DNA from 4 places in the Pseudoalteromonas sp. NZS100_1 genome. Region 3 is predicted to be linked to each of the others. Evidence: predicted binding sites of a transcription regulator. Region 3 holds the regulator's gene; each other region holds the start of a gene.
The links. Region 3 encodes LexA, which represses DNA repair genes until DNA is damaged. Its sites were predicted from a motif close to TACTGTATNNNNATACAGTA; they were not measured.

Region 1: a site for LexA is predicted at 2,305-2,324, ahead of ruvC (crossover junction endodeoxyribonuclease RuvC). Genes of this name have one in related genera too.
Region 2: a site for LexA is predicted at 2,447-2,466, ahead of I6F66_RS13360 (exonuclease domain-containing protein). Genes of this name have one in related genera too.
Region 4: a site for LexA is predicted at 5,144-5,163, ahead of I6F66_RS03205 (SulA-like leucine-rich domain-containing protein). Genes of this name have one in related genera too.

The regions. Positions count from the first base shown of each region.
Region 1 is NZ_JADYXN010000013.1:69,997-77,597, reverse strand. Features, by position in the region: gene I6F66_RS10775 (ABC transporter permease) at 1-2,243, shown strand, start outside; gene ruvC (crossover junction endodeoxyribonuclease RuvC) at 2,375-2,899, shown strand; gene ruvA (Holliday junction branch migration protein RuvA) at 2,902-3,519, shown strand; gene ruvB (Holliday junction branch migration DNA helicase RuvB) at 3,527-4,534, shown strand; gene tolQ (protein TolQ) at 5,602-6,306, shown strand; gene tolR (protein TolR) at 6,293-6,721, shown strand; gene tolA (cell envelope integrity protein TolA) at 6,726-7,601, shown strand, end outside.
Region 2 is NZ_JADYXN010000019.1:45,276-52,876, reverse strand. Features, by position in the region: gene I6F66_RS13365 (DMT family transporter) at 1-231, shown strand, start outside; gene I6F66_RS13360 (exonuclease domain-containing protein) at 276-2,435, opposite strand; gene I6F66_RS13355 (PIN domain-containing protein) at 2,886-3,953, opposite strand; gene I6F66_RS13350 (sugar porter family MFS transporter) at 4,338-5,762, shown strand; gene I6F66_RS13345 (OmpP1/FadL family transporter) at 6,004-7,263, shown strand; gene I6F66_RS13340 (YeeE/YedE family protein) at 7,267-7,601, shown strand, end outside.
Region 3 is NZ_JADYXN010000020.1:12,154-19,754, reverse strand. Features, by position in the region: gene I6F66_RS13635 (cytochrome c oxidase subunit 3) at 1-124, opposite strand, end outside; gene I6F66_RS13630 (cytochrome c oxidase assembly protein) at 160-690, opposite strand; gene ctaD (cytochrome c oxidase subunit I) at 690-2,282, opposite strand; gene coxB (cytochrome c oxidase subunit II) at 2,282-3,424, opposite strand; gene lexA (transcriptional repressor LexA) at 3,908-4,525, opposite strand; gene I6F66_RS13610 (PaaI family thioesterase) at 4,693-5,133, shown strand; gene I6F66_RS13605 (hypothetical protein) at 5,134-5,514, opposite strand; gene I6F66_RS13600 (membrane protein) at 5,828-6,553, shown strand; gene I6F66_RS13595 (chaperone modulator CbpM) at 6,629-6,949, opposite strand; gene I6F66_RS13590 (DnaJ C-terminal domain-containing protein) at 6,949-7,601, opposite strand, start outside.
Region 4 is NZ_JADYXN010000003.1:142,074-149,674, reverse strand. Features, by position in the region: gene I6F66_RS03230 (L-serine ammonia-lyase) at 1-799, shown strand, start outside; gene cysB (HTH-type transcriptional regulator CysB) at 877-1,854, opposite strand; gene I6F66_RS03220 (hypothetical protein) at 2,179-2,937, shown strand; gene I6F66_RS03215 (NCS2 family permease) at 3,012-4,304, opposite strand; gene I6F66_RS03210 (tetratricopeptide repeat protein) at 4,423-4,887, shown strand; gene I6F66_RS03205 (SulA-like leucine-rich domain-containing protein) at 5,186-5,620, shown strand; gene I6F66_RS03200 (YchJ family protein) at 5,659-6,138, shown strand; gene I6F66_RS03195 (diguanylate cyclase) at 6,213-7,130, opposite strand; gene I6F66_RS03190 (DUF6172 family protein) at 7,324-7,601, opposite strand, start outside.

The DNA.
Region 1 (7,601 bases), on a different contig from region 3:
ACTTCGACACTATGTTGTTTGCCGATGATGAAATGCAGTTTAGCTCAGTAAAAGCGGCATCTAATGCGTACCCGTTAAAAGGGCAGTTAAAAGTTAAAGATACCTTAACAGGTGAAACTAAGGTTGCTAATAGCGGTCCAGCGCCTGGTAATGTGTGGCTAAGTGAGTCAGTATTTTACAGTTTAAACATTGATATAGGTGCGCAAGTAGAACTTGGCGCTGCATTATTTAATGTTTCAAAAGTTATTGTAGAAGAGCCCGATGCGCCATTTAATGTATTTTCAAGCAGCCGTCGTGTGCTTATTAATATTGACGATGTGGCAAAAACCGAAGTTGTGCAACCGGGTAGTCGTGTTTATTACCGCCAACTTTATGCCGGTAGTGAGGCTGACATAAATAGCTTTTACGAGTGGCTCAAACCACAAATGAAAGAAAACCAACAATGGTACGGCGTTAAAGACCGTCAATCACCTATTTCAAATAGTTTAAACCGCGCAGAGAGCTTTTTATTGCTCGCTGGCTTATTGGGTATTATTTTAGCCGCAGTGGCTATAGCCGTTTCAGCAAAACGTTATTGTGAACGCCAATACGATCCAGTAGCGATGATGAAAACGCTAGGCGGTAGCCGTTCAATGATCCGCAAAATATACATGCTCCATTTATTGCTTGTATGTGCAATGGCGGTAAGTATTGGGCTTTTAATTGGTTATGGCTTGCAAGAAATAGCAACAAGTTACTTATCAAAAAGTATGGGCACAGAGCTACCTTTAGGTGGCTTTAAACCTTGGCTGGTGGCTATAAGCACTGGCGTAATTTGTGCTGTTATGTTTTCTATTAAACCGTTATTTGATTTATTTGATATTCCACCGCTTAGAGTGCTGCGCCGTAACTTAGGTGACAAGTTGGCAGTAAGTCGTGTGCATTTAGGCATGAGTGCGCTAACTGTGTTTTTATTAATGTGGTTATTTAGTAACAACATAAAAATAACGCTTATTTTGTTTGCCTCAACGCTTGCGCTAATTGGTGTGTTGTTTTTGATATCTAAATTAATATTTGGTGGCGGTCGAAAATTAGGGCTTAAGCCAGGTAACAGTTGGTCGCTTGCAATTGCATCTATTCAAAAGCGTGCAAATGTGAACGCGGTACAGTTAATTAGTTTTTCGTTAGCGATTAAATTACTGCTGTTTTTAGTGGTACTTAAAAACGACATGATATCTGATTGGCAGTCGCAACTACCAAACGATGCGCCTAATGCATTTTTAGTTAATATTACGCAAAATGAGCTTGAGCCAATTAATGAGTATTTAGCACAAAAAGATATTCAGGTATCAGAGTTTTATCCCACTATTCGTGGACGCGTAAATGCGGTAAACGGCGAGTTGGTAGCACGTTCTGTATCGCTGCAAGACAACGAGAAAAAAGACGAAGAAGCACGTGCAGGTATTGGCCGCGAGCTAAACCTTACATGGCTTAAAGATGTGCCTGACCAAAATGAAGTAACACAAGGCACGTGGTTTGGTGAAAATGCGATGGCTGAAGCCTCAGTAGAGGAGTCGATGCTTGAGCGTTTAGATGTTGAGATAGGCGACACGCTTACATTTTTAATTGGTTCGCAGTCGTTCGACGCTAAAATCACCAGTGTTCGTAAAGTTAATTGGGCCACGCTTAAACCTAACTTTTTTATTATTTTAAGCCCCGATGTACTTGCAGATTTTCCGGCAACGTATATTTCGTCGGTACGCATAAACCCAGAGCAAAAGCGTGACTTTAGCCAGTTACTGCGCACTTACCCAACTATTACAGCCATTGACATTGATAATTTTGTTAAGCAAATACAAACAACTATTTCGCAAGTCTCTCTCGCCATTGGCTTTGTACTGGCTATTGTTGTGCTGTGTGGGGCGCTTGTACTTATATCGCAAGTGCAAGCTAGTTTGGGTGAACGTATGCAAGAAATTGTAATACTGCGAACGCTTGGCGCTAAAAGCCGATTAATTAAAAACGCGACCCTGTATGAGTTTTTATTACTCGGTGGTTTAGCCGGTTTAGTCGCTGCATTTTTTAGTGATATAGCGCTTTTAATTGTGCAGCAACAAATGTTTGATTTAGCCGGTAAGCTACACCCACATATATGGATTATTGGGCCGGTAGCGGGCGGCGTATTTGTAGCAGGTTTAGGCTATTTAATGATTGCCCGAACACTTAAACAAAACACTCAAGGATTAGTGCGTGCCCTAGGGTAAGCTTAAACTAACATGCTCCTTCTAATGCCCACCTAACACGTGGGCATTTTTGTTTTCTTTGTACTGGTAATTTATACAGTGCTCTGGCATTATTAGCGTAATTTAAAAATAACAATAATGAGAATGCAAGTTTGGCCATTATTTTAGGGATCGATCCTGGTTCACGTTTGACCGGATATGGCGTTGTTGCCCACCAAGGTTCTAAATTTACATACTTAGGCAGTGGCTGTATTAAGTTAGCCGATCATCCTTTTCCGGTTAGACTTAAAATGATCTACCAAGGCATTACACAGCTTATTGAGCAGTTTTCACCAGAAACCTTTGCCATTGAAAAAGTATTTATGGCGCACAACCCCGATTCTGCTTTAAAACTAGGCCAAGCTAGAGGCGCTGCTATTGTGGGCGCTGCAATGGCCGACTTACCCGTATTTGAATATTCAGCAAGGCAAATTAAGCAAGCGGTAGTAGGCAACGGTGGCGCTGATAAAACACAAGTGCAGCACATGGTAAAAAATATTTTAAAACTACCCGGTACGCCACAGGCCGATGCAGCTGATGCACTGGCTATTGCGATTTGCCATGCTCACTCAGAACAAAATTTAATTAAACTAGCGGGTAGCGCAAGCAAAACCGTTAGAGGACGTTTAAGGAAATAACTATGATAGGCCGTTTAAATGGTATTTTAGTCGAAAAACAGCCACCAGAAATCTTACTCGAAGTAAGTGGAGTAGGTTACGAAGTACAAATGCCAATGACCTGTTTTTACGATTTACCAAAAATTGGTGAAAACGCGATTGTTTATACGCACTTTGTAGTGCGCGAAGATGCTCAGTTATTATTTGGTTTTAATAATAAAGTTGAGCGTGCCTTATTTAGAGAGCTATTAAAAGCAAATGGCGTAGGGCCAAAACTTGGTTTAGCTATTTTATCGGGTATGTCAGCTAAGCAATTTGTGAGTTGTGTGAATAACGAAGACTCAACATCGCTTGTTAAATTACCGGGTGTAGGTAAAAAAACAGCCGAGCGCTTAGTACTCGAAATGAAAGACAGATTAAAAGATTGGGGCAATGATTTATTTACGCCATTTAGCGATAGCGCAGTAATAGAGCCAATGAGCGATGCGACAATTGCTAATAATGCAGCAGACGATGCCGTATCAGCACTGCTTGCGTTAGGTTATAAATTGCCACAAGCTCAAAAAGCAGTAAAATCGATAAGCAAACCCGATATGTCTACTGAGGTTCTTATTAGAGAATCTTTAAAATCAATGTTGTGAGTAACCCATGATTGAAGCGGATCGCTTAATTGATGCGACTGAAAAAACAAATGAAGACTCTATAGATCGTGCAATAAGACCAAAACTTTTAGCCGATTACAGAGGCCAGCCTCATGTTAAGCAGCAAATGGAAATTTTCATTGAAGCTGCTCGAACCCGTGGTGAAGCGCTCGATCATTTATTAATATTTGGCCCTCCAGGGCTTGGTAAAACCACGCTTGCAAACATTGTGGCCAACGAATTACACGTAAGCATTAAAACAACATCAGGCCCAGTACTTGAAAAAGCGGGCGATTTAGCCGCACTACTTACTAATTTAGAAGAAGGCGATGTACTGTTTATTGATGAAATACACAGACTAAGCCCGCAAGTTGAAGAAATACTCTACCCAGCGATGGAAGACTATCAGCTTGATATAATGATTGGTGAAGGCCCAGCTGCACGTTCTATTAAATTAGATTTACCAGCATTTACACTCATAGGTGCAACCACGCGAGCAGGCTCACTTACATCGCCACTACGTGACCGTTTTGGTATTGTGCAGCGATTAGAGTTTTATTCTGTAGAAGATTTATCACATATAGTAGGGCGCTCTGCACATTATCTTGATTTAGAAATGTGCGACGATGGCGCAACCGAAATTGCACAGCGCTCGCGCGGCACACCGCGTATTGCAAACCGTTTATTACGCCGTGTACGCGATTACACACAAGTAAAGTCTGACGGCACAGTAAATGCCGAAGTAGCTAAGCAAGCGCTTGACATGATTGACGTAGATAAAAGTGGTTTTGATTATATGGACCGCAAATACTTACTCGCCATAATTGAAAAATTTATGGGCGGCCCCGTAGGGCTCGACAATGTAGCGGCTGCTATTGGCGAAGAGCGTGAAACAATAGAAGACGTAATAGAGCCATTTTTAATTCAGCAAGGGTTTATTCAGCGCACACCACGTGGGCGAATAGTGTCAGACAGCGCATATCACCATTTTGGTTTACTTCCTAAAAAAGACTAAACTTATATATATTCATTACTTGCTGTGTCTTAGTGCGCAGCAGGTAACTGCATTTGTATCCCTTACCCGCAAACTATTATACTAATTTGCTTAAATTGTTTTAAACAAAAAGCTTTTAACAACACTACAGAGTTATTTAATTCGTTAAATTGTTTAAGTGTTTATGAAGGTTGATATTATCCCTAAAACCTAAACGCACTGTTGCAAATGTTACTTAAAAAGACTGATATGCTCTATAGTTAACTGTTAATTCACAGGGCGTTAAGACTAGCGAAGCTATCCTGCGTACCATTCAAACTAGTAAGCGAATTACTTATCGTAGATTGAGTAAAGCGATTACTAGTTTATAAATATAGTGTGTAGCGCACCAAATTGCAGACAAAAAAAAGCCCGCAAAAAATGCGGGCAAACAACAAGTTGAAGGAAGTAATCTAGGGAACTATGTTTTACTTAATTTGGTTTTATCCATAAAGAGTAAAACAATGTAATACGATAAAATATCCTATTACTAAGAACTTGGCTTAATGAAACTATCTCATTCGGTGCGCTAGTTCGGTATGGGAGAATAATACGTAAGAACCTTTATTTGTTCAAACTAGAAAATTTGTATTTTCGGATTAGAAAAACTAATTCGGTGAATTTTATTGTTGTTTGAATCTTGCGCGTTAATTAATCGTTAAATTTATAAGTTAATGAAATTTATGGCTTAAGTTATTTCTTTTGATGTGGCTCGGTATTAGTTTTACTGTTACGTGAAGGTAAGGCTTATAGGTTTTGAGTGTTTATGCTCTTATTTTGAATAAACGGCGCATTTTATGACGTTTTACTTATATATTTACGCATATTTATAGTTAGCGAGTTTATTTAAAAGATTAAATAAAATACTGAGGCAAAGGGAAATGCCAACTAAAGCTGTTTTTTAACGTTTTTTGTTGCCTATTCATAGCAATACCGTTGTCAGCTTGAAATGGACTAGATACACTAGATGCAACTTTTGACCGTATAAACGGTCATATTTACACAAATTAACCAATTTGCCGTATTTTGAAATTACTTAGGAGTTTAACGTGGGATCAGGGCTTAATTTTTTAGACCTAATTTTAGAAGCAAGCTTGCTTGTTCAGTTAGTGATGTTAGGGCTAGTTGCCATGTCTGTAATGTCGTGGACAATTATATTTCAGCGTAAAAAAGCAATATCAGATGCACTATCAAATGCTAAGAAATTTGAGCAAAAATTTTGGTCTGGTATTGATCTAAGTAAATTGTATAACGAAATATCGTCACGCAGCGGTCAGTCTCAAGGTATTGAAGCCTTATTTACTTCAGGCTTTAAAGAGTTTGCTCGTCATAAAAAGAATACATTTCAAAGTGCGAGTATTGTTATGGAAGGGACGCATCGTTCTATGCGTGTTGCGCTTTCTCGTGAAATTGAAAAAATTGAATCTAGCTTATCGTTTTTAGCAACGGTAGGTTCTATTAGTCCGTACATCGGTTTGTTTGGTACAGTTTGGGGTATTATGAATGCCTTTATTGCACTAGGTGAAGTTAAGCAAGCTACATTACAAATGGTAGCACCCGGTATAGCAGAGGCACTTATTGCGACTGCTATGGGTTTATTCGCGGCAATTCCGGCCGTTATTGCTTATAACCGCTTTTCAAACAGTGTTGAAAAGCTTGAGTCTCACTATATTAACTTTATGGAAGAGTTTGCTAATATTTTACACCGTCAAGCAGCTACACAAATAGAGGCACAAGCGAATGTATCAGCGTAAAAAGCGCCGTCCGGTCGCAGAAATTAATGTAGTACCTTACATTGATGTAATGTTGGTATTACTTATTATATTTATGGCAACAGCACCGCTTATTACACACGGTGTAAAAGTTGATTTACCTAAAATGGAAGAGTCTGATTTAGTTGATACTAAAGATACTCCGCCCATTATTGCTTCAATTGATGCAGAGGGTAAATATTATGTAAGCGTAGGTACTGATCCTGAAGAGCCTATGGAAGCACTTGATGTTGCTGCGGTTATAAAATTACAGTTAATGAAAAACCCTGACGTGCCAGTTATGATTAAAGGCTCGGGTAAGGTGTCGTATCAAGAAGTATTATTACTAATGGATTTTTTGAAAAATGCAGGCGTACCATCAGTAGGATTAATGACTGAATCCTTTGAGGGGAAGTAGCTGTATGAATAGTTCAGTAGTAAAATCGATAGTACTTCATTTAGGAATTGGTGGTTTTTTGTATGCGTCTGCAAACATTCATCCGCCAGCACCTAAAGTAATGGAAGTAACGCTTAATTCGGCTATACCTACGCCAGATAAAGCAGTATCAGCCGTTACAGTTGATCAAAAACAAGTTGAGCAAAAAATTGCTGAACTTCAAAAGAAAGAAAAAGATAAAAAAAGTGCTGAAGACAAACGTATCCGCGATTTAGAACGCAGAGCGGCCAATGCACGTAAGCAACGCGAATCTGAATCTAGGCATATTAAAAAGCTAGAGCAAGAACGTAAAGCTAAAGAAAAAGAAACAGCCGAGGCGCAAGCACAAGCTAAAAAAGCACGTGCCATTGAGCAAAAAGAGCGCGCTAAAGCTAAGCAAGCTGAAAAGCAAAAGCAAGAAGCTGAAAGTGCAGCAAAAGCTGCTGCTGATAAGCGTAAAACCGAAGAAGACGCACTTAAAAAAGCAGAAGCTGAACGTAAAAAACGTGAAGAAGAAGCAAAAGAGCGTGCAGCCGAGGCCGAACGTAAACGCCAGCAAGCAATGCAAGAGCAAATGTTACAAGAGCAACTTGCCAAAGAGCAGGCTGCCCGTAGTAAAATACGTCAACAACAAGTGGTAAGCGAAGTTGATAAGTACCGTGCATTAATTATGGCGCGTATTCAGCAAAACTTATTGATTGATGAAAAAATGAAAAACCAACAGTGCCGAGTAAATATTCGTTTAGGTTTTAATGGTTTAGTAACGCAAGTTAAATCATTAGGTGGCGATAAGTTGGTATGTGAAGCTGCATTAAGAGCAGTGCGCATGGCCGACACATTACCGGTATCTAAAGATAAAGAC
Region 2 (7,601 bases), on a different contig from region 3:
TGTACCGCCCTTGCTTATATTTTATTTTTTAAATTAATCGACGATATTGGCCCAACCTCAGCACTCACGGTTACATTTTTAATTCCATTATTTGGCATATTTTGGGGGCATTTATTTTTAGATGAGCAAATAGGGCCAAATACATTACTAGGCGCACTATTTGTAATTGTAGGCACTATGCTGGTTACTGGTTTTTTACCACGAAAAAGGCACTTAGCTAAAACAAGCTAAGTGCCTTAAAAGTACATACTACTTCTTACGTTAAGATTTACTGCTTATTCACTACTTTGGGATTGCTGAATAAGTAATAGCAGCTCTGCAGTGGCGGTTGCATCGGCAAGTGCTCGGTGATGGCTGGTTAAATTTAAATTAAAGTGCGATGAAAGATTGCCCAGCGAATACGACTTTAAGCCTTTAAACGCTTTGCGCGACTCAACCACTGTGCACATTTTTGGCATTTTAAAAAAGTGCCCTGCCATCTCGCATTCTTTTTTAATAAAGCCGTAGTCAAAATTAACGTTATGGGCTACAAAAATACTGCCTGCAAGTTTATCTAACAATGGCTGTGCTATTTCGGCAAATACAGGGGCATTGCGCACCATGCTGTCGCTAATACCGGTTAATGACGTTATAAATCCGGGTATGTGCCGCTGTGGATTTACAAGTGTCGTCCAGGTGTCTATCACTTTGCCGTGCTGTACTTTTATAAGGCCAATTTCGGTAATGCGGTTGCCGCCTTTTAAGCCGCCCGTGGTTTCTATATCGACCACACTGTAAATACGGTTAGAATCTACAAACCATTTAACGGCGGCAATGTGTACCTCAAAGCCCACATTTTTTAAGTTATCAATGGTGGTTAATTGGTTGCGCCTAAGTTTGTCGCCCGGTGCTTTTACTTCTTCAAAATGTACTTTGCCATTATTGATAACCATTAAATCGGGGTAGCCGTCTTTTAGTTGTAAATAATGCTTACTCATATTGGTTAAGTGAGTAATTAATGCATCAAGTGGGCTATTTAAAATGAGTGCTTCTAACGGTTGTAGTAGCTCTTTATGCCATCTAAATAAACCATTAGGTTGATCAAAGTATTGCGCTGCATTTTTGCATACTAAATTAAGTAATGCTTGCGACGTTTGGCACTGCGCTAAGCACTCATTTATTTGTGCTTGTTGCGCCTCATAAAAATTACCAAGCCTTAATACTTGCGGATAAATATCAAACTCATTACATGGCGGGTAAGGCGACTCTACAAATAACTCGTGCCAAAATACTAAACCAAACAAACTTTGCCAAAGCGTGTTTTCGGTATTAAATACAGCCATACCTTGGCGAGTATAATAATCGTTTACGCCCTGCTCTACTTCACCTCGATACAGTTCATCTATTTCTAGCACGCACTGGGTATCGCTAAGCATGGCACTTAAACGCGACCGTGTTTTTTTATTAAACTTACGCATTAAAAAATCGTCAGCAAAATAAAGTAAATCATCAGTAAGCGGATTTTCAATAATCGCTTCTAATCGTGCTTTTACCCACTCTTTATTACCAAGCCTGTATTGCTCTCTTATTTGAATTTCTTGTGCTTCGCTATCATCCACGCACCCTTCAAGTAAGCTAAAAGCAAGTTCGCTATCAACTGCCTTTAGTTGCCTATAAAGCCTTACTAATAATTTGTTTTTTAACGCAACAGCAATGGCACCGTGCGCAGCTTGCATTAAAACCTGCGGCGCTAAAACAATATAATCGCTCTCATCTGTTATATTTTTAAATGCTAACCGATAACGGTTTAATAAATAGTTCGATTGCGCTTCATCAAGTGTTTCAAAGCGCGACAAACTCTCGCTGTGCTCTTCGCGCGTAGCGGTTAAACCTAAATCTCGCATTACAAAACGATTTTGATGATTCACATCACCACTGCTTAATTTGCCTGCAAATAAAAACTCAAAATACTCGTAGTAATCACTGCGGTTATTAATTACATACTGGCTATAAAGTGGCGCAAGCTCGTGTGGGCATGTTTTAAAAAACTCACGGGCAATATCCACCAGCGCGCCTTTAGCGGCACTTTTTTTAAAGCTTATTTGCTCACTGTAATTACTTAGTAACTCCAGCAAAGCAGGTTTGGTTAAGTGAGCCAAAAGCTGTGAGTAATGCTGCTCGTTTGGCTCAAATAAAATACCGGCTTTTTTTAGCGTATAAATAGCCTGATGCGGCGAGGTTATTTCTTCATAATTAAGTGACTGCGCTTGCACCAAATAAGGCTTTCGCGAATACACACGCGCCAACATGCACTGGCTTTGCTCATCTAGCTGATTAATTTTACTAATAAATTCACTGTGTTTAGGCTCAAGTAAATGCATACATTTACTTGTTACAAACTCAATAAGCTCTCTAAAATGCGCTAAATAGTATTTTGCTGGTAATTCTTTTTTCATAATATCGCCACAACTGTATATAAAAACAGTATCTAGTATTTGCGCTTATTATTCAATCTTAAACTTGTAATCAATAATGGTTATATTAGGCATATATAAATAGTAGGCATTGCATTGGCTACCTTACGCAGAGGTAAAAATGAATGGATATACTGACGATATTCGTGCACTTACTTTTTAAAGTAAATATTTGTGGGATAGGTAGGGTTACCTTTGCGTTATTCATTTTGGGAAGAAGCGTATTATCGGCAGCAAGAAGCCAAAGGAAAATCCCATAACACCATTGGATAAGAATACTATTTAGGTGCTGGAAAACACATACGCCCTACGATGAATCAACTTACTTAACCGCATTGTAAAAGTAAGGGATCACCGCTTTTAAAATTTGCGGTGGAAAGTGAGCTTTAGTGCTTGCTGTCCACCTCAGGGCGTGTTGTTAAATTTCAATAACTACCAATCAGATCCATTTTCTTCAATATCGACTTCAATTCCAGAACTAGCCGCGGGGATATACAGTGAGTTCTGCTCAATATTATTCAATTCACCAGATACAAACTCATAATAAAGTTCTAACTCTACAGTAAATAATAACTCAACATTCTCCGTTCTTGTTGAATGTCCAAAGGTATATACATGCCCCTCTTCTCTGTCATACGTGCCATTATTAAAGTCAGGTCCTGTTACTGTAACCTCGATCTTCAAAGGTATTTCAAAAGTTAATGAACACTCTTCATCGTTAATTGATATTACAGAAGGATCTATTTCGCCAACTTCAAGTACACTGATACCATCTACTTCGGCATCTTCCCATGATGAGGAGTTATAAAAATCGCAGTCATCCATATATTCTGATATTTGCGTTTTCAATGCTTCAGACTGTTCAGCAATATACTCTTTAATCTTCACTGTTCTTACACTTGTATGCTCATTATATAAATCTAATAATTTTTCTAAGTTATCAATAGCAATGAGCCTATTATTACCTTCACAATAGGACTTCAAATCAACATCATCTGAAATAACATATAATTTATCATCTGGTTCGAGACAAGACTCAAGCGATAGTAATGATATTGCATCAGGAAACTCTGCCTTTTTCTTTCCTTCCCCAAACGGTGGCTTCATCTCAAAATAAAGCTCTAATAATTTCTCACTATCTATAGAGTCTGCTTCAACATATTCATAATTACAGGCTTGGTTATATGCATGAAACACATTACTAGCTTTTTCATACACTTCATCTTCAGCAACATCTGCAAATAGAGAGGAAAGTTGTTGATCTTCAATTGTTGAAAGTATGTTTGCTTTTCTCTTGAACTGCTTCAAGGAATTAAGAGAGTCCTTTATTGATAGTTTAATACGGTTATCTACTTCTCTCTCAACTACGCTCGTCAAATAATATTGAATTTCATTAGATTTACATAGCTTTTGTAATGACTTAAAAGATTGAGAGTGGAAATTAAAGTTTGATTTAACAAAATACTGAGTATCAATAAATATTTTTCGAGTTTCGAGCATACTGTGCCTTTTGAAATTTAATAAATTAGTCTACGACATTTGTCGCTTTATAAACCGACAAATGTACCTATATTCAATGTATTTACCTTAACCACCAAATAACCACATGTAAACAATTACTTAACTTCAGAACAGGTTATGTAATTGCAAAAAACACCAAGATGAGTGAGATCAGTAATGTTGGTAAACAGGCTCTGACCATAAAGTGCATATTATTTATTGAATATTCAGTCTGTGTTATTTAAAAGGCGGTTACTTAAATTAAAACCTTTAGAAAGGCTCAATTTATACCCGCTAAATCGTTATACCTGCACAAATGTATTCAGCCATAGCGCTTTACGATATTATGCTCCTTTATATTTAATTTAACTTTCAGGGCATATAATGACAACGCACACATCGCCTACTCACTCAGCCAACACAGCTGAAAACACCTCCCTTTTTTACGTAATTTTTATATCGGCCGTGGCTGCTATTGGTGGCTTTTTATTTGGTTTTGACTCGGGCGTTATTAACGGCACGGTGTCGGCACTCGGTAATGCATTTAATTCAAGCAGTGTGGCTACGGGCTTTAACGTAGCGTCTGTGTTACTTGGTTGTGCCTTAGGTGCGCTTGCTGCGGGGCCGCTGGCTGATAAGTTTGGCCGCCGTGCAATTATGATCATCACTGCGATTATTTTTGCCATTAGTGCGTTTGGGTCAGGCATTAGCGAAAGCTCTGCGGAGTTTATTTTTTATCGTTTATTTGGTGGTTTAGGGATTGGTGCAGCATCGGTATTAGCGCCAGCTTACATTGCTGAAGTTGCGCCACCCGCACTACGTGGTCGATTAGCTACATTGCAACAACTCGCTATTGTACTGGGTTTGTTTGCTGCTTTTTTAAGTAACTATTTAATTGCTGATGCAGCAGGCAGCGCGCAAAATATTTTAATGCTTGATATAGCCGCTTGGCGCTGGATGTTTTGGGCTGAGCTTGTACCTGCTGTACTGTTTTTAGTCGGTGTGTTGTTTATTCCGGAGTCGCCTCGTTATTTAGTGGCGCAAGGTAAAGTAAACGCTGCAAAAGCGGTATTTAGCAAAATTTCAAACGACAATGCAGATAAGCAAATAAGCGATGTTAAACGCTCCTTGCATAGCGATACAAAACCAAGTATTCGCGATTTATTTATTGATGGCAGTAAAAAAGTACACCCAATTGTTTGGGTAGGTGTGGCGCTGAGTGTATTTCAGCAATTTGTAGGTATTAACGTGGTGTTTTATTACGGCTCTGAGCTTTGGCAAGCCGCTGGGTTTGATGAGTCACAATCGTTATTTATAAATGTATTAGCGGGCACTACTAATATTGTATCGACCTTTATTGCCATTGCGTTAGTTGACAAAGTTGGCCGTAAACCACTGCTGCTTGTAGGCAGTATTGGTATGTTTATTAGCTTAAGCGCGCTTACTTATATATTTGGCAGCGCAGGCCTTGATGAAGCAGGCAAACTTGCGCTTAGCGATAACATGGGTACGTTTGCACTTATTATGGCAAATTTATTTGTGGTATTTTTTGGTTTAAGTTGGGGCCCTATTGTATGGGTATTATTAGGCGAAATGTTTAATAACCGTATTCGTGGTGCAGCGCTTGCTGTTGCTGCCAGTGCGCAGTGGATTGCTAACTTTGCAATCACCATGACCTTCCCTATTATGCTTGCCAATATAGGCCTTGCCGGTGCATACGGCTTTTATGCGTTATCAGCACTTATAAGCATCTTTTTTGTTGTTAAATACATTAAAGAAACGCGCGGTAAAACGCTCGAATCTATGTGATTTTTTAAAAGCGGTGATATTAGTCGCCGCTTTGCCTTTTTATAAAGCAGCGTTATCTAGGGTCTTATATGGACTCCCTGTATAAATAACCTAAAAGTTAAATAGCAATCTTTGCTCATTTATTTTAACTTTATAGCCATTGCTCTATTACCTTTTATTATAACTAATCTATTTAAATTCCTTTTTAGAATATCAATAATTAGCTATTGTCCGCCCATTCCAACTTTATGTGTCTACTAAAATGAAAAAACAGTTAATATCAGGCTTAGCTTTAACGTGTGCGTTAGGTTCGTTCAGTGCATTTGCTACTAATGGGTATTTTACACACGGCTACGGCATGACCCACAAAGGCATGGCTGGCGCAGGTGTAGCGCTGTCAGAAGAGTTAATGTCTGGCGCTAATAATCCTGCTACTTTTTTGCCAAACGGAACACAGCTATCTCTGGGCTTAGAGCTTTTTTCACCTGAGCGAAAATACACTGCATCGAAAGTAGATACTTTTTACCCTGACGCTTTTTATCTTGAAGCAAAAACACAAAAAAGCGATAACTCCGTATTCGCAATTCCAGAATTTGCTATTGGCCACCAATTAAATGAAAAAGTAAATATTGGCTTATTAGTGTATGGCAATGGCGGTATGAATTCTGAGTACGGCGCAGAGTCCGCTCCTGAAGGAACCTTTTATGGTGGTACGGCAGGCGTTGATTTAAAGCAGCTCTTTATTAGCCCAACAGTAAGCTATAAGTTGAATGAACAAACACGCCTTGGTGTATCCCCTATTTACGTGGTGCAGCAGTTTGAAGCACAAGGGCTTGAAAACTTTGCTCCTTTTTCGCAATCACCAGAAGCGCTTACAAATAATGGCACCGATACAAGCACAGGCCTAGGCATTCAACTAGGTATTAGCCAAGATATAAATTCGTCATTAAGCTGGGGGGCAAGTTACCGCTCATCAGTGTCTATGCAAGAGTTTGATAGCTATAAAGGTTTGTTTGCAGAGCAAGGCGGATTTGATCTGCCAAGTTCGTTTCAAATTGGTGCAGCTTATAAACTTACACCTAGTAATCAGGTGGTATTTGATTGGCAAAAAATAAATTACAGCGAAGTAAAAAGTATTTCAAACCCAGTCGATAACTTGATGTCAGCGCCTTTAGGAGCTAACGCCGGCGCTGGATTTGGCTGGAACGATATGACTATTTATAAGCTTGGCTATCAGTGGCAGCGTACATCGCAACAAAAAATTCGTTTTGGGGTGTCTTACACCGAGCAACCTATTCCTTCGTCGCAAGTTATATTAAATATTTTAGCGCCGGGCGTTCAAGAGTGGCATTTTACAACGGGCTTTAGCCATTCTTTTACCAACAAGGTACAATTAAACGCTATGGCTTTTTATTCGCCAGCTAAAAAAGTAACGGGCGCTAACTACTTAGCGCCAAATCAACAACTATCAATCGAAATGAAACAAACCGGTTTAGGTGTTTCTATTGTTTGGGAAATTTAAAAAATGGTAACAGAATTCACCCCCGTATCGGCTGCAATAGGCGGTGCATTAATTGGTATAGCGTGTACGTTATTACTGGTTTTATACGGAAAAATTGCAGGCATATCGGGCATTGTTAAGTCTGTATTTGCTAAAGCAAATTCGGGCTCGCGTTGGCAGTTATACTTTATTTTAGGATTGTTGTTGGCAGGTGTAGCTGTAAGAGTATTTGCTCCTTCTTTATTAGAAGGCGAATTACAGTTGCCGCCTTGGCTTATTATTGTTGCGGGGCTTTTAGTTGGCGCTGGTACAACTTTAGCTAATGGGTGCACAAGTGGCCATGGTGTGTGCGGCATGTC
Region 3 (7,601 bases):
CTTCTTTACCTACACTCATAACAGTCAAGCCTGCCCCTACTGCAATAAAAAACAATGCAACAGCACCTACAATAGGCCATGGGCTTTGCTCAGGTACGTAATAATGCTCATATTCTTGATTCATTTTATTTACTCCTAGTTTCACACTAGTTTAAAAAGCTAGTTGTTACTTGCCACCAGCTGTTCACTAATATCAAATACGGTATAAGATAAAGTTAATTCTTCAATATCGCTCGGCAGTGCGGTATCAACATAAAAAAGTAATTTAAATTCAAGTTCTTCCCCTGCTTTTAGAGGTTGCTGATCAAAGCAAAAACAGGCTATTTTGTGTAAATACTTTGCCGCTTTACCTGGCGAGACTGATGGTACAGCCTGCATTACTTTATCTAGGTTGCTGTTATTTTTAGCACTAAACATTACTTCACGCATTGCACCGGGTTTTACCACTACACTGTATTCTTTTGATTTAACTTCAAACGGTGCACCACTTTGTGCGTGAGTAGTAAAGCTAACGCCGACTTCTCGGTTTTGTACTATTTGTGTACTTTGCTCTGCTTGCTCAAGCGAAGGTTTTCCATTAAGCCCTGTTACATCACAAAACACGTCATACAAAGGTACTAAAGCAAAGGCAAAGGCAAACATGCCTATGCAAATAAGTACCAAACGTTTGAGTAGCGGTGCGTGTGTCATTACTTAATTACCGGCGGCGTAGAAAAAGTATGATATGGCGCTGGAGAGTCAACTTCCCACTCAAGCCCTTCTGCCCCTTCCCATACTTTTGCAGGCACTTTATCACCGCCACGCGCGCATTTAATTACCACAGCTACAAACAACAATTGCGATAAACCAAAGGCAAATCCACCAATACTTATGATTGCGTTAAAGTCGGCAAATTGAAGTGCATAATCGGGAATTCGACGCGGCATACCGGCAAGCCCTACAAAATGCATAGGAAAAAACAGTACGTTCACACTCACCAGCGATAGCCAAAAATGCCATTTAGCTAGCGTGATATTAAACATGTTGCCTGTCCATTTGGGTAGCCAATAATAAGCACCTGCCATTATCGAAAACACAGCCCCTGTTACTAATACATAATGAAAATGCGCCACTACAAAATAAGTATCGTGGTACTGAAAGTCAGCAGGTGTAATTGCCAGCATCAAACCCGAAAAGCCACCTAAGGTAAACAGCACAATAAACGTAATACTAAAAAGCATTGGCACTTCAAAAGTTATTGAGCCTTTCCACATTGTGGCAACCCAATTAAATACTTTTACTCCTGTAGGTACCGATATAAGCATGGTCGCGTACATAAAAAACAACTCGCCAGCGACCGGCATCCCAGTGGTAAACATATGATGAGCCCATACAATAAAGCTCAATAGTGCTATGGAGGATGTGGCGTATACCATTGAGGCATAGCCAAAAAGTTTTTTACGAGAAAAGGTAGGTACTATTGTAGATATAATGCCAAAGGCAGGAAGAATCATTATGTATACTTCGGGATGACCAAAAAACCAAAAAATGTGTTGGAACATCACCGGGTCGCCACCGCCTGCGGCATCAAAAAAGCTGGTCGCAAAATACTTATCGGTAAGTACCATAGTGACAGCTCCTGCAAGCACTGGCATTACCGCTATTAATAAAAAGGCAGTAATTAACCACGTCCATACAAATAAGGGCAACTTCATCCATGTCATGCCTGGGGCACGTAAGTTCACTATGGTTACAATCACATTGATTGCGCCCATTATTGAACTAATCCCCATAATATGTACGGCAAATACAAACAATGCAGTATTATCATTACTGTATGTTGTAGACAGTGGTGCATAAAAAGTCCAACCAAATGCAGGACCCCCACCAGGCATAAATAACGATGCCAATAGGATTAAAAACGCAAACGGTAAAATCCAAAAGCTCCAGTTATTCATTCTTGGCAATGCCATATCTGGCGCGCCAATCATGAGTGGTATCATCCAGTTAGCAAGGCCTGTAAAGGCCGGCATAACCGCACCAAACACCATAATTAAACCATGCACTGTGGTCATTTGATTAAAAAAGTGAGGATCGACCAACTGTAAACCTGGTTGAAATAATTCAGCTCTGATCACCATGGCCATTCCACCACCAATTAAGAACATGGTCAGCGAAAAAATTAAATATAAACTACCTATATCTTTATGATTAGTTGTGTAAAGCCAGCGTTTAAAACCTTTAGCTGGGTGATGAGCATGATGAGCTTCATTGGCGTTAGATTGTTCTACTATGCTACTCATTAGTTCGCCTCCACTTTGGCATCAAGTGCTGCCTGTATTTGACTCGGTTGAATAACATCACCCGTATCATTACCCCACGCATTACGTTTATAAGTAATAACCGCTGCTAATTGCTTTATAGATAACTGTTTGGCAAATGCTTGCATTGCCGTACCGGGTCGCCCATGGATAACTACATCAATGTGATCTTTTATATCGCCAAGCACTATAGGGCTGCCTTTAAGTGCAGGAAATACACCCGGTAACCCCATGCCAGTAGGCTGATGACATGCAGCACAATTGGCCATATATACTTGTTCGCCTAAAGTCATTAATTCTTCTTTTGGGAGGGTTTTATCAAGTAATGCGGCATCTGCTAATGCTGCTTTTTGTTTAGCTTGCTTTGCATCTGCAAGCCACGTTTTAAAATCAGCCTCAGATTTAGCGACCACCACAACGGGCATAAAGCCATGATCTTTACCACACAACTCAGCACATTGGCCTCGGTAAGTACCTTCTTCGTTTATGTTCGTCCATGTTTCGTTTATAAAGCCGGGATTCGCATCTTTTTTAACTGCAAAATCAGGTACCCACCAAGAGTGAATAACATCGTCAGAAGTCATTAAAAATCGTACTTTTTGATTTATTGGCAGTACGAGAGGTTTATCAACCTCAAGTAAGTAGTTAGGATTTTTATCTGCAAGATTCGCTATTTCATCTTGCGGGGTAGATAAAATAGAGTAGAACTCTACATCTTCACCCATATATTCATAATGCCATTTCCATTGCGAGCCTGTAATTTTAATAGTGAGATCAGCTTTGCTGGCATCTTCCATTGCAATTAGGGTTTTAGTGGCTGGTACTGCCATAGCAATTAAAATAACAAACGGGATTGCAGTCCAAAGTATTTCTACTTTAGTGCTTTCGTGAAATTGGGCAGGTACAGCCCCTTTAGATTTACGGTGATGAATAAGTGCCCAAAACATAATTGCGAACACTATCACCCCAATCACACAACATATTATAAATATGGTCATGTGCAGCTGATATACATTATTGCTTATATCGGTTACGCCTTTGCGCATATTGTATTGGCTGTTAGCCAAAACTGGGTGCGAAAAAACACATAATATAAGCCACAAGGTAGAGGTCAGTTTACCCATGTGACGGCTCCTTTGATGCTATTGCGAATGCAAAGCGAAGAGGCATACGGCTTAAACGCCAATTCGTTATTTTTATTTTTTTAGTCAATCTCATTTAATATTGATTGGTTTTGCTGCGCCAACAACGGGTTTGTGTATATTGTGTGTTCTCAAAACTAAAAAGCTGTGAGTTATTATTAGCTCAGCACATTAATAATTAGCTAAAAAATGAACAACAAGCAAGTTTTAGTATAAAAAACAATCAGGTGATATTGAGTAATTAATAAAAAATCAGTAACCAACTAGGTAACAGGAAGTTCAAAAGATGAGCAAAACAAAGGGGTTTAACGCATTCGGAGGGGGAAAATATAAGTGCAAAAAAGTTTACAGCTTAAATTGTCAGTGAGCTATTTATGCCCTATTTTTAGTGCGAATTTAAAACAGAAAATGCGTACTAATTAGTACGCATTTATAAAACTGCTTGTTTAAAAGCTATTTTTAAAGTCACATCCAATCAGCGTTTCTTATAACGCCAACGGCTAAGCCTTCAATATTAAAAGACTCATTCTCAAGATCTACTTCAATAGATTCAAAATCGTCGTTTTCAGCATGAAGTAATACTTTACAACCCGCTTTCTCAAGACGTTTTACAGTTACGTCTTCGTCTAGGCGGGCAACAACAACTTGCCCGTTTTCAGCGGTTTGAGTACGATGTACAGCAAGTAAATCACCATCCATAATACCAATATCTTTCATGCTCATACCGTTAACGCGTAGTAAAAAATCTGCAGCCGGTTTAAACATTAATGGATCGATTTTGCAGTGACTTTCAACGTGCTCTTGCGCCAAAATAGGTGAACCAGCAGCAACACGCCCTATAAGCGGTAAACCTAATTGTTCTGGCTCTTCTTCTTCAATTAACTGAATACCACGGCTTGCACCTGGTTTCATTTTAATTGCGCCTTTTTTAGCAAGTGCTTTTAAATGTTCTTCAGCAGCATTGGCACTTTTAAAACCTAATGTTTGCGCTATTTCAGCACGTGTAGGAGGCATACCAGTGTCTTTAATAAAAACTTTAATTAGTTCGAGTATTTGAGCTTGGCGGTTCGTTAATGGTCGCATACAACTGGTTTTCCATACAGTACATTTAACTGTGAGTATATACAGTTAAATAAAAATCGCAAATTTAAATTAAGCCTTAAAATAGCCAAAGTAATTTCACTTGTGTACATTTTAGGGATATAACTAACGCTAGGTTTATAAATGATTAAAAAAGCAAAGGAGTCATTATGAGTATTTGGTACCAGCCCATCACTTTAGAGCTGTGCAAGCAGTTAGAACAAGGCATTGATGGCCAAGGAACATTAATGAAAACCATGGGAATAGAAGTCACTGAAATTGGTGATGATTACTTAGTAGCCACTATGCCGGCAATTCCTGAGCATCATAACCCAATGGGAATGGTTCACGGCGGTGCTAACGTTGTACTTGCCGAAACAGTTGCCAGCTATGCAGCTAACTTTGTTGTCGATTTTACAAAATTTTACTGCGTGGGGCAGGAAATTAGCGCAAGTCATTTAAAAGCATCTCGCAACGGCACTTTAACAGCAACGGCAAGAGCGTTTCATATTGGCAAACGTAGTTCAGTGTGGGAAATAAAAATTACAAATAGCCGCAATGAGCTGTGCTGCGTATCAAAAATGACCGCAGCAGTCGTAGAGCGAAGATAGTTACTTTTCGATTGGGTAAATTGTAATTTCCATACCCGCACCAATCGCAGATATACGTAGTAATGTATCTGCATCTAAGGCTTGATTAAAGCACTTAGGGGAAGTGCCTGATTCAAAACCAATATCAAACGTTCTACGTGAACAGCTTAACCATTGCTTTAGCGCGTTACGCGAACACGATTCAATAAGCTCACATATATGGTTTATTGCTTTGTCAGGCGTGTTTACTACACCTGTTGCTTCAATACGCGCTAATTGACGGTATTCGTCTTTGTCATAATGTAAAATCGTCGCGACTTTTTTCAAGTCTGCCACTAGCAAACTAATATCTTGCTTTGATTCAAGCTCAAGATCTACATTTAAAAATTGAATTTCCGACATCGTTTCGTATTTATCCTCTAATAATTTCATTGCAAACTTTAACGCAGTTTTACCGTTATACCAAATCAACTATGCTCTATTAACCACTTTATATAGATATTTCGCAGCTTTTAAGTATTTTTTAGCGTTTAAAGCTAGCTGGATATCAAACACTCAGCTCAATTAAACAAATAAGTCATGTTAGCAATTTAAGTGTAATCTTTTTTATTTTTAAATGATTACAGTAAGCTATAGTTTAAACTGCGACAAAATGTCGCAGTAACTAATCCCATTAATGTAATAAACTAGCCTCTAAAAATAATAAGACTAAAACATGAATAAAAAAATATTTAAGTATGCTCGCAAGTTACATAAATGGCTCGGTTATTTGCTCACATTACAAATTTTAGCTTGGCTATTAGGCGGTTTAGTCATGAGCGCTATTCCTCTTGATAAAGTTCATGGGGAGCATCTTGCAACACGTACTCTTAATAACCCATTTACGCAGGCTGATTATGTTGCCTCCCTTAACGATATTGCATCTCAGGTGGTTAATCCAACACAAATAATTTTTGAGAACTTTTTAACCACACCTATAATTACAGTAATAAATAAAGATGAACAGCAAAGCTTTAACGGTATAACAGGCCGGCCTTTTGAGCCGCCAACTAAAATACAAATTACCGCAAATGCTAAAGCACACCTACTTATTGATGCTCAAGTGACAAGCGCTGTACTGCTAAAGCAAGGTATGCGAGAAGTTGGATATAAAACCAATGTTTGGCAGGTACAATTTGACGACACATTTAACACAACACTGTACTTGTCAGAAAATAACGGCAGAGTTGTCACCGTTCGCAGCACACTATGGCGAATTTTCGACTTTTTTTGGATGTTACATATTATGGATTACGATGAGCGAGAGGATTTTAATAATCCGCTGCTTATTAGTTTTGCAGCAACCAGCGTACTTTTTTGCCTAAGTGGAATATTACTACTTATGCAAAACATACGACTAAAACGATTTATCCGAATTAAAAGTAAGAATAAATCAAAGTAGTCATATTGATTTTTAAGAACTAGCGCACTCTCACCAAAGAGTAAATAAGCCCTAGGAAGTACCCAAGGGCAGATTTTATTCCAAGTGTTTAAATCGACTCAAATGTCGCTTTAACATTTCGTTTTCGAAAATCAACTCATCACGCTCATCCAGCAATTGTAAAACTAAAGCTATTGCCGACCAATCTAACGAAAAGTCATGTTGAATACGGGCCGCTTTTTTAACTAAGGTCACTGCAGATACCGTAAATTGCCACTGCGTAACATGCTTCCCCTCAATTGGAACCGCAATATTGTGCTCAACTAGCTCATATAAAATTGCTTCGCTAATATCACTACTCAAACATAGCTCTTTGCTAGTAAGTAAATCATCTTTTTGTGTCACGATAATTTGCATTATGGCTTGCTCCAGTTATTACGGGGATCAAAGTGAGCTTTTTCGGCTAATTCTTCCCACAGTTTTTTACTGGTATCATCAACAGATGTTGGATTAACAATTTTAAGCACAGCAAATAAATCACCTTTGGCTTTTTTACTCATTAATCCCTTGCCTTTAATACGCAAGCGTTGGCCAGACTGACTATTAGATGGAATAGTTAATTGGATTTTGCCTGCCAACGTAGGTAAATTTATTTTTGTACCAAGAGCCGCTTCCCATGGTGCAAGAGGGACGACTATATTTAGGTTATGACCTTCAACATCAAATAATGGGTGGGGCACTAAACTAATTTGTAAGTACAAGTCGCCATTTTGCCCGTTCGCTGACCCTAATCCGCCTTGCCCTTTTAGTCGAATTCGTTCGCCATTTACTGAGCCTGCGGGAATTTTCACTTTAAGTGATTTTTTAATTTCAGAGACACGACCACTACTATCTCGCTGCGGTAACATAAACTCAACAGGCTTAACGGTATCAACTAAAGTCTCTTCAAGAAAAATCGGGAACTCTATTTCCACATCTTGTCCTTTTTGCGCGCGAGCGGCGTTACTTCTGCTCTGCCCGGAACGATTGAATCCACCGGCGCCGCCAAACATTGAATTAACAAAATCAG
Region 4 (7,601 bases), on a different contig from region 3:
TGTTTCTACCTTGATGATGAAAAACGAAAAAACACTGCGCACTGAAGACGAAGTAAAAGACACATTGTTCCATATTTGGAAAGTAATGATGGCTTGTATTGACCGTGGTATGCGCACCGAAGGTATTTTACCTGGCGGCTTAAAAGTAAAGCGCCGTGCGCCCAGCTTATACTTAAAACTAAATATAGAGGTCAGTAACGACCCGCTTCGTGCAATGGACTGGGTTGATTTATTTGCCCTTGCCGTAAACGAAGAAAATGCGGCAGGTGGCCGTGTAGTTACTGCACCAACTAATGGTGCTGCGGGTATTTTACCGGCTGTGCTTATGTACTATCACACATTTGTGAAAGAAGTAGACCGCGATATAGCCACGCGTTATTTATTAACCGCTGCTGCTATTGGTATTTTATATAAAAAGAATGCCTCTATATCGGGTGCCGAAGTAGGTTGCCAAGGTGAAGTCGGCGTTGCGTGCTCTATGGCTGCAGGCGCATTAACAGAAATTGTTGGTGGCAATGTTGTGCAAGTAGAAAACGCAGCAGAAATTGGTATGGAACATAATTTAGGCCTAACGTGCGACCCCGTTGGTGGCTTAGTACAAGTGCCGTGTATTGAACGTAATGCAATGGGCGCTATTAAAGCAATTAACGCTTCACGTTTAGCTATACGTGGCAGTGGCGAGCAAAAGGTATCGCTTGATAAAGTGATTAAAACCATGCTTGAAACTGGTAACGATATGAAAACTAAATATAAAGAAACCGCTCGCGGTGGATTGGCTGTTAATATTATCGAATGTTAATCAGCTCGCTATAAAAAGAAAAAGCCGCCTATTTTTAAAATAGGCGGCTTTTTTATTATTCGTTTAATGTAGTGACATTATTTAACGGGTAACTCTATATCTGCAAATAACTTATCTACGTCATCTTGGTTACGTAATAAGCTTGCTCGCTCCACGCGCTCTTTAGTTAAATGCGGTGCAAAACGTTCGATAAAATCATACATATAAGTACGTAAAAAACTGCCCTTTCTAAAACCAATTTTGGTCGTGCTAGCTTCAAATAAGTGGCTTGCATCAATACACACTAAATCGGTATCGCTTACTTGATCTATCGCCATTGAAGCAACAACACCAACTCCTAAACCCAGTCGTACGTATGTTTTTATAACATCAGCATCGGTTGCGGTAAATACAATGTGTGGTTCAAGCCCGTGTGCGCTAAACGCTTTATCCAACTCTGAGCGGCCCGTAAAACCAAATACATATGTAATGAGTGGATATTGAGCAATATCAGCAACGGTTAAACTATTTGCCTTTTTAGCCAACGGATGGTCTTTAGCGACAACAATACTGCGATTCCAATGGTAGCAAGGCAGCATAACTAAATCTGAATACAAATGCAGTGCTTCTGTTGCAATAGCAAAATCGGCATCACCGCGTGCTGCAGCATCCGATATTTGCTGTGGAGTACCTTGGTGCATATGAAGCGATACCGCAGGGTATTTTTTCATAAACCCTTGAATTACGTTAGGCAAAGCATAACGCGCTTGGGTATGTGTTGTAGCAATATTTAACTTACCTTGATCAGGTAGCGTATGCTCATTAGCAACGGCTTTAATACCTTCTACTTTAGAGAGTATTTCACGAGAAATATTAATAATATCTTCGCCGGCACCGGTTACATGCGTTAAATGCTTACCACTGCGACCAAAAATTTGCACACCCAACTCATCTTCTAACATGCGTACTTGTTTAGAAATTCCTGGCTGCGAGGTAAATAAACTCTCAGCAGTCGCTGAAACATTTAATTTATGATTTTGTACTTCTACGATGTATCTGAGTTGTTGTAATTTCATGGCTGCAAATTTTAACGTTATTATTCATATTATTTATAAAGGCAATACCGCTTAAAACCAAGTGTTATTTACGTAAAATAGCACTTTAGGTCTTTAGGTGTGCAATTATCTGATTAGAGCTCAAGGCTAGCATAATAAATATGCTTCAGGTAGCGATGATTATTCAGCTTTAGTTTATAAGCCCTTAGGCTTACTGCAGTTTATAAAGAGCTCAACCTATCAATTTTTTGGTATATTTTTTAAGTTAATCGGCGCAAAGCTACCCTGTTAACGTATATTTAATGTAAGATTAAATAATTAGGTTATATATCCGAGAATTACACCATGATCGTTTCTATTATAATAGTGCTTATAGTTGCATTGATTGTGATTGCACTTTGGGTAAGTGCTGTACAACAACACAAAGAAAAACAAGAGGCAGAACGCCGTAAAGAGCTTACAAAACAGAAAGCTATAATAGAAGAAACGGAAGAGGCACTAATGAATAGTGCTAACATCCCCCTTTCTGAAAATCTAATTCGTACATTACAGCGCCGTATTTACGAAGCCTTAAATACAATGGTTACTAACTCGCAAACATCTAAAGCACTTAAAAGCCGCTTAAGTGAAGCAAAAACGCACTTATCTAATCCAGTTCAAGATAATAGCAGTGAAGCTTTAACGCTACCGAGTAATGACAAACAACTTGTAGGCCTAATTCAAGGCATTAAAAAATTACGCTCAATTTTACGCTCTGAACACAGCAAAGGTCGTATTGATAGCCAAGTTTTTGTTTTAGAAGATAAACGTCTCGAAAAACTACAACTGCGTATTAATATTGAAAGCCAAATAAAACGGGGCCTATCTGCCCGTTCAGCAAGTATGGTTGGCTCTGCAAGACAGTACTTTGAAAAAGCGCAGGCAACACTCAGTGCAGTCACCTACTCTGATGAATACGTAACAACAAAACGGCTAGAAGTTGAGGGTTACTTAGAGGCAATTAGTGTTGAACTGAGAGCTTCTAATGCAAGCGCACTTAAAAAGAAAACAGAAGAAGAGCAAGACGACTTAGATATACTGTTTGCTCCTAAAAAGAAATGGTAGTGCTTTTATAAAAGCATTAAAAAAGCCTGCACAAATTAAAATTTGTGCAGGCTTTTTTGTATTTTTGTTAGCTATTAAGACAAAAATGCAAACTTGAAAACAAACAAGGCTGTTAATATCCAAACACTAATACTGACTTGATCTTGCTTACCGCACAAGACTTTAACCGCCGTATAAGATATAAAACCAAGTGCAATACCGTGCGCAATCGAAAACGTTAATGGTGTCATTAGTAATACCACAGTAACAGGAATTGCATCGGTCATATCATCCCAGTTTACAAACTTTAAATTTTGCAGCATCAGAACAGCGACATATAAAATAGCGCCTGCCGTAGCATAAGCCGGTACCATTTGTGCAAGCGGTGCAAAAAACATCATTAGTAAAAAGCAAATGCCTACAACTACAGCTGTTAAGCCAGTACGTCCGCCAACAGATACACCAGCAACCGATTCTATATACGATGTAGTCGTAGACGTACCTAGCATCGCACCTGCAATTGTTGCTGAGCTGTCAGCACTTAATGCGCGCCCTAAACGAGGCATGTTACCTTTTTCATCAGCTAAACCTGCTTTTTGAGTTACCGCAACTAATGTACCCGAAGTATCAAAAAGATCGACAAACAAGAAAGCAAAAATAACACTCATCATTGATATATCAAAAGCGGCTGCAAAATCTAGCTGCATAAAAGTAGGCATTATTGATGGTGGCATAGCCATAACACCGTGATATTCAACAAGCCCCAAACTTAAAGCAATGCCAGTCACTAATAAAATACTAATAAGCACGCCACTTTTAAAATCGCGGTATAAAAGCGCTGCAATTACAAAAAAGCTTAATATAGCCAATAACGGTCCTGGAGAAGTAATGTCGCCCAACTGCACTAATGTTGCCGGGCTTGAGACAATAATGCCTGCATTTTTAAGGGCAATTAATGCTAAAAAAGCACCTATACCCGTTGCGATTGCTCGCTTGAGCACCAGAGGTATGGCATTAATAATCCACTCTCTGACTTTAAATAAGCTTAAAAACAAAAATATACAACCCGACATAAATACAGCCCCTAACGCGGCTTGCCAGGTATAACCCATTCCTAATACGACACCATACGTAAAAAAGGCATTTAGTCCCATACCAGGCGCTAATGCTAATGGATAATTAGCCCATAAACCCATTATAAAACAGCCTATCGCAGCTGCTATACATGTCGCTACAAATGCAGCCCCTTGATCCATCCCAGCCTCTGCGAGCATAGCCGGGTTTACAAATACAATGTATACCATAGTTATAAAGGTAGTTAGGCCAGCAACGCATTCGCGTTTAACTGTTGAATTATTTTCGCTCAGTTTAAATAAGGCTTCGAACATAATAAACTTGTGATAGTAAAAAGTGGCGAGATTTTAACATAAAAATTATCTTTTACAGGACATTTTACCTTGCTATATACTAAACTGTTAGAGTAGTTAAAATAATAAATGAACCAATATGCTTAAAACAACACCTTGTGAGCAAGACTTAGAGCAACAGCTAGATAATATTTTAGGTTTTGTTACTCAACCCGAAAATACCTCTGTGCCCGTTGATAATAAAAAAGATGAGCAAAGTACGTTAAATAAAGCCCTATATTATTTAAAAAATAATCAAGCTCCATTGGCTGCAAAATGGATGCGACTTGCTGCAATGGCGGGAAACCATAGAGCACAGTTTTATTTAGGTTTATTTTTTGTGAAAGGTGAAGGCGTGCCACAAAGTGTATTTCATGCTGTAGCTTGGTTAAGCTTAGCAAGTAGCCAAGGGTACGCCCCTGCCACTGCAGCGGTTACAGATATACGCAAACATATCGAAACTAAGCGATTTAAAGATGCTCAGTGTTATGCGGCAAGTTTGTACGAACAAATCCACCAACTCCAGTTTTCTCATATGATCCCTCGCACGAGTGAAAACACATAAGCTAGCTATGGCAGAAGTACTGTATGCAGTGTAAAAAAATACTGTATATGGTTACAAAGATAATCCTATACAGTATAAAACCCCAAAATGAAGACACTACGAAAAAAATTATTTTTAGAATACCTTCTCAAAAACAACCCTATAACAACCTGATTAATAAAGAATTATAAATTAAAAAAATAAAAACAATGATCAAAAGCTGAATAACTGTACAAATAAATAGCATAAAAGGCTTGCACGAAAGCACTGTATAAACTACTGTATATGAATACTGTATAAAAACCCAGTGAGTGAAATTATGTTACAGCCTATTACCGTAAGAACAGTTAAAAGTTACCAACAAGATGAGCAAAGCGATTGCGTGAATTTGATTCAAATTGAAGATGAAATTTCAGCGACCTTTGAGCTTTTAAAAGTATTACACCAATACAATAGCTCTAATGCATGGACGTTACTAATTGCTCCAGATCACGTACCTAGCAAAGCTTTACTTGACTCATGCTCTATTGATACAAGTAAATTACTTGTTATTAGACAGAAGCACCTAGTAAATTTAGAGTATGTATTAAATTCTGCATTACATAACGGAAACTTTGCAGCGGTAATTACCTGGACCGATATAGTTAATAACCAACTACTTACGAATTTATCGTTCGATTTAAGTAAAACGAATACAAAACTATACTGTTTTACTAAAAAGTCTCAAACAACAGAGATATCACTCGCCCAATAAGCTTGTTAAACTAATGTTTTAGACTTTGTATTATTATTATGACTTCACTCAATACCACATTATGTTTTTGCAGCAGTGGGCACAATTATGCTGATTGCTGCGAGCCGCTTCACTTATCTGTTAAGCAAGCTGATTCTCCTGAACAACTTATGCGCTCACGATTCAGTGCTTATGTTATTAAAAATGCAGAATATGTTTATCAAACCTACGCAAAAGAAAAACAAGCTGAAAATCCGGTTAAAGAAATCAATGATTTTGCTAACAGCTGTCGATTTATAAATCTTGATGTAATTGGGTCAAGCCATGATGGAGATACCGGCACTGTAGAATTTAAAGCCCAATATTTTTATCAAAACTTATTTTGTGAGCTCCACGAAAAATCGCAGTTTATTAAAGAAAACACTCAATGGCGTTATTTAGATGGCACTATATATCCTGTTGAAGATATTAAAGTGGGCAGAAATGATGACTGCCCATGTGGTAGCAATAAAAAGTACAAAAAATGTCATAGCGTGTAATAAATAATCTTATTTAATATTTATCACCTACAAGGTGTTTTTAAGTGGCAAAGTGATTTATTAGCTAGCTAAACTTAAAAACACACTTGGTTACGACCTTGCATTTTGGACTCATACATTTTTTCATCTGCGATCTGCAAGGTGTTTTTGTTATTTACGTACGGTTGTAGGGTTGCACCGCCAATACTAATAGTCACAAAGTCATATTCTGAATATCTGTGTAATATTCCTAAATCGACCACATTTTGTTTAATTTTATCAGCAACACAAATCGCACCTTCAGTGCTTGTATGCGGTAAAACAACTACAAACTCTTCGCCGCCGTAACGCGCAACAAAATCGGTTGGCCTTTGCAAACTATTAGTAATAGTTTGTGCAACAAGGTTTAAAACCGTATCGCCTTGCACATGACCATAAAGATCGTTGTATTGCTTAAAGTAGTCTATATCGATGAGTAATAGTGCATAGTCGACTTTTTCTCGTAAGGCGCTTCGTTCCATTTTAGAAAAATGCGCATCAAAATAACGACGATTGAATACCTTTGTTAAATCATCTAGAAATACTTTTTGATTGAGTAAGTCATGTTGAAGTTTCATCGTAATATGGGCGCGCACTCTTCTATATAAAGTTTCCGAGTTAGTTGGTTTCTTTATAAAATCTACAGCTCCGGCTTCCCAGCACTCTTCTTCTTGATTTTCAGATGAGGTTACAAAAATAACGGGGATATCTTGTGTTTCAGATATATTTTTTAATTTTAGACATGTTTCAATACCACTCATTCCTTCCATATTAATATCGAGTAGTATTATATCTGGCGGATTATGTTTACAAATTTCAATCGCATCCTCACCACAGCTCGTTGTTGTTACACTAAAATGCTCTGATAATATTTTTTTTAATACAATTAAGCTTAATAGCTGATCGTCAACGACAAGTACCTTAGAGCTCTTTAAGCTTAATTTCAATTGGTGGTCAGAGTAATTTATCGGCATGGTACAACTGTTTTGTTTTTTTTATTAAACACACCCTATATCACTACATTTTGTTATGCAAATGTTAATAAAGTAAAATTCTACTTATTGGTTACTAATAAAAATGATTTATGGTGAATCTTTAATGCATAAAAACAAAAAATGAGCCACTTGGGCTCATTTTAAAACTTCGAACACTTAATTAAATTAAGTGTTATTCGTCATCATCTAAATCTAACTGTTGACGTTGAGCAGGTCGAGCTAAAATCTCTACATAGAAAGAGGTCAAACCTTGCTTTTCAATTTCGCCAATTTGGTTACTTAATTCAGCAACGTGCACAACTTGCGCATCTTCAGCTGTGTTACCAAACTTACAGTCAAATGCCCAATAGTCAGCATCTTCAGGTAGCGTTTTATTACGCTCTCTTTTCAAATATTTTTTCACTTCGTGCTTTGCAGCATCAACCATACGAGGGTATTTGATTTTCTCGT